DNA from 2 places in the Bacillus sp. LQ16 genome. Region 2 is predicted to be linked to the other one. Evidence: a T-box and tRNA genes for the amino acid it is inferred to sense, from the RefSeq annotation. Region 2 holds a T-box; the other holds one or more tRNA genes.
What was found. A T-box is a leader RNA that pairs with one kind of tRNA and senses whether it is charged. The one in region 2 lies ahead of pheS (phenylalanine--tRNA ligase subunit alpha), so its partner is inferred to be a tRNA-Phe.
Positions count from the first base shown of each region.

Region 1: it encodes a tRNA-Phe, which carries the amino acid that the T-box ahead of pheS (phenylalanine--tRNA ligase subunit alpha) is inferred to sense. The anticodon was not compared.

Region 1 is NZ_CM173491.1:560,019-565,533, reverse strand. Features, by position in the region: gene AC3EMB_RS02905 (transglycosylase domain-containing protein) at 143-919, opposite strand; gene AC3EMB_RS02900 (NUDIX hydrolase) at 1,403-1,864, opposite strand; gene AC3EMB_RS02895 (YebC/PmpR family DNA-binding transcriptional regulator) at 2,013-2,732, opposite strand; partial or broken gene AC3EMB_RS02890 (DUF3884 family protein) at 3,085-3,405, shown strand; tRNA gene AC3EMB_RS02885 (tRNA-Leu) at 3,566-3,647, opposite strand; tRNA gene AC3EMB_RS02880 (tRNA-Cys) at 3,658-3,728, opposite strand; tRNA gene AC3EMB_RS02875 (tRNA-Gly) at 3,743-3,817, opposite strand; tRNA gene AC3EMB_RS02870 (tRNA-Gln) at 3,823-3,897, opposite strand; tRNA gene AC3EMB_RS02865 (tRNA-His) at 3,961-4,036, opposite strand; tRNA gene AC3EMB_RS02860 (tRNA-Trp) at 4,056-4,129, opposite strand; tRNA gene AC3EMB_RS02855 (tRNA-Tyr) at 4,137-4,220, opposite strand; tRNA gene AC3EMB_RS02850 (tRNA-Thr) at 4,231-4,306, opposite strand; tRNA gene AC3EMB_RS02845 (tRNA-Phe) at 4,325-4,400, opposite strand; tRNA gene AC3EMB_RS02840 (tRNA-Asp) at 4,410-4,485, opposite strand; tRNA gene AC3EMB_RS02835 (tRNA-Met) at 4,489-4,565, opposite strand; tRNA gene AC3EMB_RS02830 (tRNA-Val) at 4,592-4,667, opposite strand; tRNA gene AC3EMB_RS02825 (tRNA-Glu) at 4,672-4,746, opposite strand; tRNA gene AC3EMB_RS02820 (tRNA-Ser) at 4,764-4,855, opposite strand; tRNA gene AC3EMB_RS02815 (tRNA-Asn) at 4,858-4,932, opposite strand; rRNA gene rrf (5S ribosomal RNA) at 4,941-5,056, opposite strand; rRNA gene AC3EMB_RS02805 (23S ribosomal RNA) at 5,158-5,515, opposite strand, start outside.
Region 2 is NZ_CM173491.1:4,443,603-4,449,117, forward strand. Features, by position in the region: gene pheT (phenylalanine--tRNA ligase subunit beta) at 1-2,327, opposite strand, end outside; gene pheS (phenylalanine--tRNA ligase subunit alpha) at 2,346-3,380, opposite strand; T-box leader at 3,425-3,653, opposite strand; gene AC3EMB_RS22445 (TrmH family RNA methyltransferase) at 3,702-4,499, opposite strand; gene sspI (small acid-soluble spore protein SspI) at 4,582-4,791, shown strand; gene AC3EMB_RS22455 (HD domain-containing protein) at 4,968-5,515, shown strand, end outside.

The DNA of each region.
Region 1 (5,515 bases), 1.5 Mb from region 2:
AATACACATAATATCAACACTTATATACGTCACGCAATGAACACGCTCACATAAATTACAAAAACACAATAATTGTGACGATATTGTGTCACAATTTGTCACAATTTATTCAAAAAAAGAAGCTCCTCTTTAGGAACTTCTCTTAACTTACTGCTTTTTTACGCGCACTATTTAACATCGACTGCTCTATTTTTATATCATGACGAATTACTAATTTCTCACTAACTGCTTGAACATACTCATCATGGCTTATATAGCCTTCTTTCTCCATTAGTCTCAAAACGACATTTCGTCTCTCTACTGCTTTATCATAATTTTGGGCAGGTGAGTAATAAGCAGGTGCTTTTACTACAGCAGCCATCATTGCACTTTCAGCCAACGTTAATTGGTTCACCTTTTTACCGAAGTAAAGGTTTGCTGCTTTTTCAATTCCCCATGCTCCTTCACCATAATAAATGTTACTTACATATAATTTTAAAATTTCATCCTTCGTAAATGTGCGTTCAATTTTTTTCGTATAAAAAATCTCTTTCCACTTACGAGAAAATGTACGCTCATTCGTTAAAAAAGCATTTTTAGATAGCTGCTGTGTAATCGTGCTTCCTCCTTGCACGACACCACCAGCCTTTATATTCTCAACAGAGGCCCTAATAATTGCTATATAATCTAAACCGTTATGATGATAAAATCTTTTATCTTCTGTCGCAATAAATGCATGTGTTAATGATTCTGGCACCTCTAAATTAGCCGGTACATGTAATTTACTAATGTCACTTTTCTCAATCATTACATTTCCAATGAATAATAACGTACAACTTAACAATAATAATAATATAATGGCTTTATAAAAAAGTTTAGTCATTGGATTTAATGCAACTTTTTGATGATAGTTCACCCTAGATAATACTCGTTCTTTCATCTTGAACACCTCTTTTCCACACAGCATATAACTCTTACTTTAAGAATACATTGTTGTAAAAAAATATCCCATCGATTTCTCTTACACGTACCTTACATCATTGTAAGGTATAAAGTGAAACTTTAATCAGCCCTCACCAATCACGTTCCCGGCAAATAGCGGGGTAAAAAAGTATTGTATCACAGACCTTTTTTATCTACTATTCATCTGAAATATTGAATATAGATTATATTCAATCACGAATAACCAATAACAGAGTAAGCCTTAAGGCTATTATATTTTCACTTTACACTTTAATTATATCATCTACAAATATATATACTTTTGACTATCTAGTAATCTTAATGTATATAACATATATATTATAAAGAACAAACGTTCTATAAATCAATACTAACACTATTATTATTTTGACCTTTTTCTTAAACAGTATACAAAAAAGAGTAGTGATTTGAATGTATCTCAAATCAGCTACTCTTTTCTTTACAATCTTCCTATTAAATTATATGGCTGTACTTCCCACGTTTCATATGGAATACAATGTGTTGCTCTCATTGCATCAAGTGTTCTGGATTTCATATGAGGACGCGTTATATACTCATCTATGTTCTCTTCATTTAAATCAACAAATTTAGCCTCTTGTATTTCTTCAGGTTGAATTTTTATTTCGCCACTCACATATGCTACTTTAAAAACAACAGCTAGAATGTGCATAGAGGCATTATAATAAACCCCGGTAATTCCGATAGGCTTCACCGTTAACCCTGTTTCCTCTTTTATTTCCCTACAGACAGCTTGATCGAGTGCTTCTCCTTCTTCTACCTGTCCTCCTGGCATTTCCCACGTATCAGCTCGCCAGTGTACCTTTGTTAATAACACTTCATTTTTCTCATTTGTTAAATAACCTGCTACGGCAACTATATGCTTTGGTGTCTTATGTTCCATACTGAGCCTCCTAGAAATAATGGTTATTTCATATATCCCTATAAGCATATTCCCTATCTACACCAAAATACCTTTAATAATTCATCACCTTAATTAACTTCATAAAAAAAAGCCCCTATTCGTTAAGCGAACAGGGGCTTTCATCGTATTACTCTCCTAAGTCTACGTTGTGGTAAACTTGTTGTACATCTTCTAAATCTTCTAATGCATCCACCATTTTCTCAAATTGTACTTGAGCATCTTCAGGAAGTGTAACATCACTTTGTGCAAGCATTGTTAATTCTGCAACTGTAAATTCTTCAACACCAGCACCTTTAAGTGCAGATTGTACTGAATGGAATTGATCTGGTTCAGCATACACGATAACAGCATCTTCTTCTTCTAGAATGTCACGTGCATCTACATCTGCTTCCATTAAAATTTCAAGAACTTCATCTGATGTTTTACCTTCAAGGCCGATAACAGCTGTCGCATCAAACATGTAAGCTACAGAACCGTTTACACCCATGTTACCACTGTTTTTGCTAAATGCAGCTCGTACATCTGCTGCAGTACGGTTTACGTTATTTGTAAGTGTATCTACAATAACCATAGCTCCATTTGGTCCAAATCCTTCATAACGAAGCTCGTCATAATTTTCCTCTGAACCGCCTTTTGCTTTTTCAACTGCACGATCAATAATTGTTCTTGGTACATTGTATGTTTTCGCACGTTCTAATACGACTCTAAGCGCTTGGTTTGATTCTGGATCTGGCTCGCCTTGTTTTGCCGCCACATAAATTTCACGTCCAAATTTCGCGTATATACGGCTTGTATTTGCATCTTTTGATGCTTTTTTGTCTTTAATATTGTTCCATTTACGGCCCATACTTTCCACTCTCTTTCTCGTTTTAAATCTACATAAAAATATTAATATGAAATATAATGTGTGTTCAACACATTTTTAAAAGAAATATAAAAAGTTCATTTTTGATTCATATTACAGACATAATATAAATCACTATCATTTTGTTCTTTCGACAAGTTATATTATACATGAATTCCTAAGTTTATTACGAATTTTAGCATCACATAATATAATTTAACAAAAAAGACTCTAACATTTCTGTTAGAGTCTTTTTATATTGCCAATACCTATTTCCATAATATTCCTATAATTACTTTCTATTGTTGTATAATAAAAATAGGAAAAAATTTGAAGAAAAGATGAAGGGAGAATTATGACACATTCAAACGAAAAAAACACACATACTCTTAAAGGAATAGGAGAGAAGTTAAACCCAACTATCTATCAAGTAAGATTCATGAAATAAGATGAACCAATCCAATTTGAGGCGTTTCCTGAATTGAAGGAATTAGGGGACTGGTTAAGTACTTCAACGCAAATGTGGGCGTGCCACTCAACAATGTATAAGTACAACAGAGAAGAGTTTAAAAAGAAGTTTTTAGAAATTACAAACTTAACCGTTGATAATGTACTAATATCTACTGGTGGTGTCGGATTTAACTTCATGTCACCAGGGTGGAGAAATTCTCTCTAAATACCGCAATTAAAAGGATAAAATTGAATGTTTGTTTTTATCCTTTTAATGTTTCGCAGTTTACTCACCGTACACTTTTTGTGCTTATTTTGTCATGTAATGAAAAGAAAACAAAAAAAACTCTATACTAATTGTATAGAGTTTTTTACGACGTTCATGATACCGATGGTCGGGGTCGAACCGACACTCCCGAAGGAACACGATTTTGAGTCGTGCGCGTCTGCCAATTCCGCCACATCGGCACAAAAGAAAAGGCGGCAACCGGATTTGAACCGGTGATAAAGGTTTTGCAGACCTCTGCCTTACCACTTGGCTATGCCGCCATATTAAATTTTATTGGAGCGGAAGACGGGATTCGAACCCGCGACCCCAACCTTGGCAAGGTTGTATTCTACCACTGAACTACTTCCGCAAAAATGGCTGGGCTAGCTGGATTCGAACCAGCGCATGACGGAGTCAAAGTCCGTTGCCTTACCGCTTGGCTATAGCCCATCGAATTCTTACTTAATTATATGTAAGTATCAATTAAATTATTTGTAATTTTTAAAATAAAAATGGGGCGACTGATGGGAATCGAACCCACGAATGCCGGAGCCACAATCCGGTGCGTTAACCACTTCGCCACAACCGCCATGTTGTGTAAATATATTTGGCAGGGGCAGTAGGAATCGAACCCACACTGGAGGTTTTGGAGACCTCAGTTCTACCTTTAAACTATGCCCCTATGTAAATGGTGGAGGGGGGCAGATTCGAACTGCCGAACCCGAAGGAGCGGATTTACAGTCCGCCGCGTTTAGCCACTTCGCTACCCCTCCGAAACTTACATGGTGCCGGCTAGAGGACTTGAACCCCCAACCTACTGATTACAAGTCAGTTGCTCTACCAATTGAGCTAAGCCGGCGTATTTTATTGAAATAAATGGTGGCTCGGGACGGAATCGAACCGCCGACACGAGGATTTTCAGTCCTCTGCTCTACCGACTGAGCTACCGAGCCTTATTAAAATGGCGGTCCCGACCGGGGTCGAACCGGCGATCTCCTGCGTGACAGGCAGGCATGTTAACCACTACACCACGGGACCATTTGGTTGCGGGGACAGGATTTGAACCTGCGACCTTCGGGTTATGAGCCCGACGAGCTACCGTGCTGCTCCACCCCGCGATAATACTATTCATATAAAATTTATATGGTGGAGGATGACGGGATCGAACCGCCGACCCCCTGCTTGTAAGGCAGGTGCTCTCCCAGCTGAGCTAATCCTCCAAAGTGGTGACCCGTACGGGATTCGAACCCGTGTTACCGCCGTGAAAGGGCGGTGTCTTAACCACTTGACCAACGGGCCAAATATTATAAATCCTATGGCGGAGAGCAAGGGATTCGAACCCTTGATACGCTTGTGACGTATACACGATTTCCAATCGTGCTCCTTCGGCCAACTCGGACAGCTCTCCAATGGCTCCGCAGGTAGGAATCGAACCTACGACCGATCGGTTAACAGCCGATAGCTCTACCGCTGAGCTACTGCGGAATAATATTGCCTGGCAACGTCCTACTCTCACAGGGACAAGGTCCCAACTACCATCGGCGCTAGAGAGCTTAACTTCCGTGTTCGGTATGGGAACGGGTGTGACCTCTCTGCCATCATTACCAGACATTATTCTTTTGAGACAATCATTATTATAACTTATTTACTTTAAAAGTCAACAAGTTTTTTATATTCTCTCAAAACTAGATAACATTTGCTACATATTATATGGTTAAGTCCTCGATCTATTAGTATTCGTCAGCTCCACATGTCACCATGCTTCCACCTCGAACCTATCAACCTGATCATCTTTCAGGGATCTTACTAGCTTACGCTATGGGAAATCTCATCTTGAGGGGGGCTTCATGCTTAGATGCTTTCAGCACTTATCCCTTCCGCACATAGCTACCCAGCTATGCCCTTGGCAGAACAACTGGTACACCAGCGGTGCGTCCATCCCGGTCCTCTCGTACTAAGGACAGCTCCTCTCAAATTTCCTACGCCCACGACGGATAGGGACCGAACTGTCTCACGACGTTCTGAACCCAGCTCGCGTACCGCTTTAATGGGCGAACAGCCCAACCCT
Region 2 (5,515 bases):
GCATCGAAGTAAGTCATAGAGAATGCAAGTGATTTCTTGCCTTCTTCCATTTTTTCACCTTCGTATAAGTCGAATAGTGTTACGTCTTTCAGAAGTTCTCCGCCAGCTTCAGCAATGACTTGCTTCATTTCACCAGCTTTTGTTTCTTTTGTTACTACAACAGCCATGTCACGTGTCATAGATGGGAAACGCGGAATTGCTGAGTAGTAAGTTTCTTCAGCGTCTGCACCGAATACTTTTACAAGAGATAGTTCAAATACGAATGTATTTTTCACATCTAATTGTTTTTCTGCTTCTGGGTGCAATTGACCGATGAAACCAATTACTTCGCCATCTAATACGATGTCAGCTGTACGGCCTGGGTGCATACCTTCACGTTTTGCTGGTGCATATGTGATTTGGTTTGAAACGCCAAGTACGTCAAATAGTCCTTCTAGTACACCTTTCATAACGAAGAAGTCTACTACTTTCTTCTCACCTTGCCATGCATGGTGAAGGGCAAGACCTGTCATAACACCTGCAAGGTGTTGTTCTTCTTTCGGAAGTTCTCCTGCTTCTGTTGGTAAGAAGATAGAACCTACTTCGTATAAAGCAACGCTGTCGTTTTTACGAGCAACATTGTATGAAACTGCTTCTAGCAATTGTGGCACTAAGCTTAAACGAAGTTGGCTACGCTCTTCGCTCATTGGAAGCGCAAGGTTTACAGGTGCTTTTTCGTTTGGCTCAACCATGTATTGTTTCGCTTTGTCAGCGCTTGTTAATGAATACGTGATTGCTTCATATAAACCAGCACCCTCTAAGAAGCGACGTACTTTACGACGTTTCGTTTGTGCTGATGTTAATTTACCACGAGTCATCGTTCCAGAAGGTAATGTAACTGGAATGTGGTCATAACCGTATAGACGGCCCACTTCTTCTACTAAGTCTTCTGAAATTGTAATATCAGGACGACGTGCTGGTACATTTACATGGAATGTTCCTTCTACTTCTGTGAATGGGAATTTCAAGTTTGTAAACATTGTACCCATTTCACTCGCAGAAATATTTGTACCTAATACACGGTTTACTTTTTCAGCAGTAACAGATACTGTACGCTCTTGTACTTGTAAGTTGTCAGCTTCTACTACACCTTCAAGCGCTTCACCGCCAGCATATTTCGCCATTAAAGCAGCTGCGTGTTGAATTGCTTCAAATGTACGTGTTGGGTCGATTCCTTTTTCGAAACGTGCACTTGATTCACTACGAAGACCTAAGTCTTTTGATGTACGACGCACTGTTTGACCTGCAAAGTATGCAGACTCAATTAGAACGTTTACTGTCTCATTTGTAACTTCAGAATCCGCTCCGCCCATTACACCAGCAACAGCTAAAGCTTTTGTTCCGTTTGTAATTACAAGGTGGTGGCTTTGTAATGTACGCTCTTGATCATCTAACGTTTCAATTTTTTCGCCTTCTTTTGCAAGACGAACAACGATTTCTTTTGAACCTAATTTATCGTAATCGAATGCATGTAACGGTTGACCGTATTCCATTAAAATGTAGTTTGTAATATCAACTACGTTGCTAATTGGACGAATGCCAGCTGCCATAAGGCGAGTTTGCATCCACATTGGTGATGGACCAATCTTTACGTTTTTAACCATTTTTGCAATGTATAATGGGTTTTCTTCTTTCGCTTCTACACTTACAGAAATATAATCAGAAGTTTTTTCTGCTATTTCTTGTAATTCGATAGCTGGAAGTTTTACTTCTCGCCCGTAAATAGCAGCCACTTCATATGCAACACCTAACATGTTTAAGCAATCTGCACGGTTTGGTGTTAAACCAAGCTCAAGTACTTCATCGTGTAAGTTTAAAATTTCAAGTGCATCTGCACCAACTTCAGCGTCACTTGGGAAGATGAAGATACCATCTGCATATTCTTTTGAAACTAACTTTCCATCAATGCCAAGCTCTTGAAGAGCACAAACCATACCGTGAGAAGCTTCACCACGTAGTTTTGCTTTTTTAATTTTGAAGTTACCAGGAAGTACAGCACCAACTTTTGCAACTGGTACTTTTAAACCTTTTGCAATGTTAGCAGCTCCACAAATAATTTGAACTGGCTCTTCTTCACCGATATCGATTAAGCATTTGCTTAATTTATCAGCTTCTGGGTGTTTTTCACATTCTAATACGTGACCAACTACAACACCTTTTACACCTTTATTTAATACTTCAACGCCTTCTACTTCAATACCACTTTTCGTGATTTTGTCTGCTAGTTCTTGTGCTGTTACATCTTTAATATCTACATACTCTTGTAACCAACGATATGATACGAACATATTTATCCTCTCCTTCCCTTACGCTCGTTTGAATTGTTGTAAGAAACGTACATCATTTGTATAGAAATGACGAATGTCATCTACGCCGTATTTCAACATTGCGATACGCTCTGCGCCCATACCGAATGCGAAACCTTGATATTCTTTTGAATCATAACCAGCCATTTCAAGTACGTTCGGGTGAACCATACCTGCGCCTAAAATTTCAATCCAGCCAGTTCCTTTACAAGTGCCGCAACCTTTGCCATGACACATCATACAAGAAATATCCATCTCTACAGATGGCTCTGTGAATGGGAAGAAACTTGGACGAAGACGGATTTCACGATCTTCACCGAACATCTTTTTCACGAATACTTGCAGTGTACCTTTTAAGTCACTCATACGAATGTTTTTATCAATTACAAGACCTTCAATTTGCATGAACTGATGTGAATGCGTCGCATCATCATCATCGCGGCGATACACTTTACCAGGACAGATAATTTTGATTGGGCCTTTTTCTTTATTATTTTCCATCGTACGTGCTTGCACAGAAGATGTATGTGTACGTAGTAACGTTTCTTCTGTAATGTAGAATGTATCTTGCATGTCACGTGCTGGGTGATCTTTCGGTAAGTTTAGTGCTTCGAAGTTGTAGTAGTCTTTTTCTACTTCTGTTCCTTCAGCTACTTCATAACCCATACCGATGAATACATCTTCAATTTGTTCAACAACAGCTGTTAACGGATGGTGACAACCTGTTTCAACAGGACGACCTGGTAATGTAACATCAATTGTTTCCGTAGCTAATTTCGCTTCAATTACTGCTTTTTCTAAGTTACCAATTTTGTCTTCTAGACGCGTTTGAATCGCTTCACGTACTTCATTTACTAATGCTCCCATACGTGGACGCTCTTCTGCTGATAATTTTCCCATGCCGCGTAATACTTCTGTAATTGGACCTTTTTTTCCTAAATACGCTACGCGTACGTCGTTTAAGCCCTTTAACTCTTTCGCTTCTTCAATAAGCTCTAACGCTTTTTGCTTTAGCTCTTTTAAACGTGCTTCCATTTTGGAACCCTCCTAATTTTAAAAATAAAAAAACCTCGCTCCCAAAAAGGGACGAGGTAAATTCGCGGTACCACCCTAAATTGACAGAACAAGTCTGCCCACTCATTAGTTATAACGATCAATTCTGACCGGAACGCCTTTACATATACATGGTCCTGGCGTCAACTCCAGAGGTGAATTCACTTCCGTCTACCATAAGAATGCTTTCAGTCTACGGCACTCTCTCCCTATATGGCGATTTTGTAAGCTACTCTTCTCTATCAACGTTTTTCGTTATTTAACTTTTAATATAATGTACTTCAACTTATTATAAGAAGTTTTTTATTTGTTCGCAACCGGGCTTTGCAAATAATACGTTAAAATCCCTGCTGCAACCGCAACATTTAATGATTCTGCCCCGCCGTAAATCGGAATATACAAGTTTTGATCCGTTTTTGCAAGAATTTCTTGGCGTACGCCATTTCCTTCATTTCCAACAATTAATGCAAAACTTCCGGCCGGAGTTACTTCACCATACGGAACTCCATTTTCAAGAGCTGTTCCATATACAGGAACGTTATTTTCTTTTAACTTGTCTACCCATTCTTCTAAGTTCCCTTTTACAATTGGCAAGTGGAAAATAGAACCTTGTGTAGAGCGGAGTACTTTACTATTGTAAACATCAACACAACCTTCTCCAAGCACAACGGCGTGAATACCAGCTGCATCAGCTGTACGAATAATTGTTCCTAAATTACCTGGGTCTTGCAGGCCATCTAATAAAAGGAATTTCCCATCAGTAAGAGCTACTTCTTTCTCATGCTTCTCACAAACAGCAAATACACCTTGCGTCGTTTCTGTTTCACGAAGTATTTTTACAATCGCCTCAGGCACGATATACATTTCCACATCATTAACTGTCCAATCTTTCGGAAGGTCTGTCTGATCTGAAACGATAAGTTCTGTTACAATTCCTGCCTTCAGAGCTTCCTCGACTAAGTGAAATCCTTCTACAAAAAATAAACCTTTTTTATCGCGTTCTTTTTTCGTTTGCAGCTTTTTCCACTGCTTTACACGCGGATTTTGTACTGAATCAATGTTTTTCATAATATGTATTTCCCTCTCTTCTTGTCTTATCATTATAGCCTATTTTTCATACATATTTACATAAAAAAGAACAAAAACTAACGTCAGTTTCAATTCTGAAGAAGAGGTGAAAGCAATGAGTTTTAATTTACGCGGTGCCGTATTAGCGAATGTATCTGGTAATTCACAAGATCAATTACAAGAAACAATTGTCGATGCAATTCAAAGCGGTGAAGAAAAAATGCTTCCAGGTCTTGGCGTTTTATTTGAAGTCATTTGGAAAAACGCTGATGAAAATGAAAAGCACGAAATGTTAGAAACACTAGAGCAAGGATTAAAAAAATAAGCAATTTGAAAATCACCTTCGCATAAGCTAAGGTGATTTTTTTACGAAAAAAATTTTTCTTCTCCTAAACATTTCTACTTTACTAACGAACTATGATGGAGTACAATGTTCAAAATACATTTAAACCGATCGATTTTTCTTCGTATACATCATTAGATAAAAGGAGTGAATGTTTTATGCACCGTATTACGCTTGAACAAGTTTTTAAACATCACATTACACAAAAATACGTAAACCGTTCTGGAATGGTCCACGCGATCGCTGTCGCTTACCATGCGTTTCACCTAGCCAAAAAGCATCACGCCTCAGTCGATGCTGCGACAAAAGCCGGTTTCCTTCATGATATCGGACATCATACGTGGTACACAGGCGGCGAATGGGACTATGACTTATATAAAAAGAATGATATCCATGCAATTAAAGGTGCTGAAAGAGCACATAAATTGCTTATTAGATTAGGAGAACATCCAAAACTAGCAAAAGAAATTTCTATCGCAATTCTTCTGCATACAGATTCTTTCTTAGTGGAACAAGAAATTGAAAGAACATCTCTTCAAAACATTATTAAATGGGCAGACGAAGCAGATGAAGAACCAGGCGGAGCTCATCATTATAGAACGATTTCTTATGAAAAAGCACTTAAAGCTATTCAGCAATTAGATCGATTGGTAGAGCGTGAATTGCAAATAGAGCAAGCCAAATTGAATAACAAGACAGAACATAG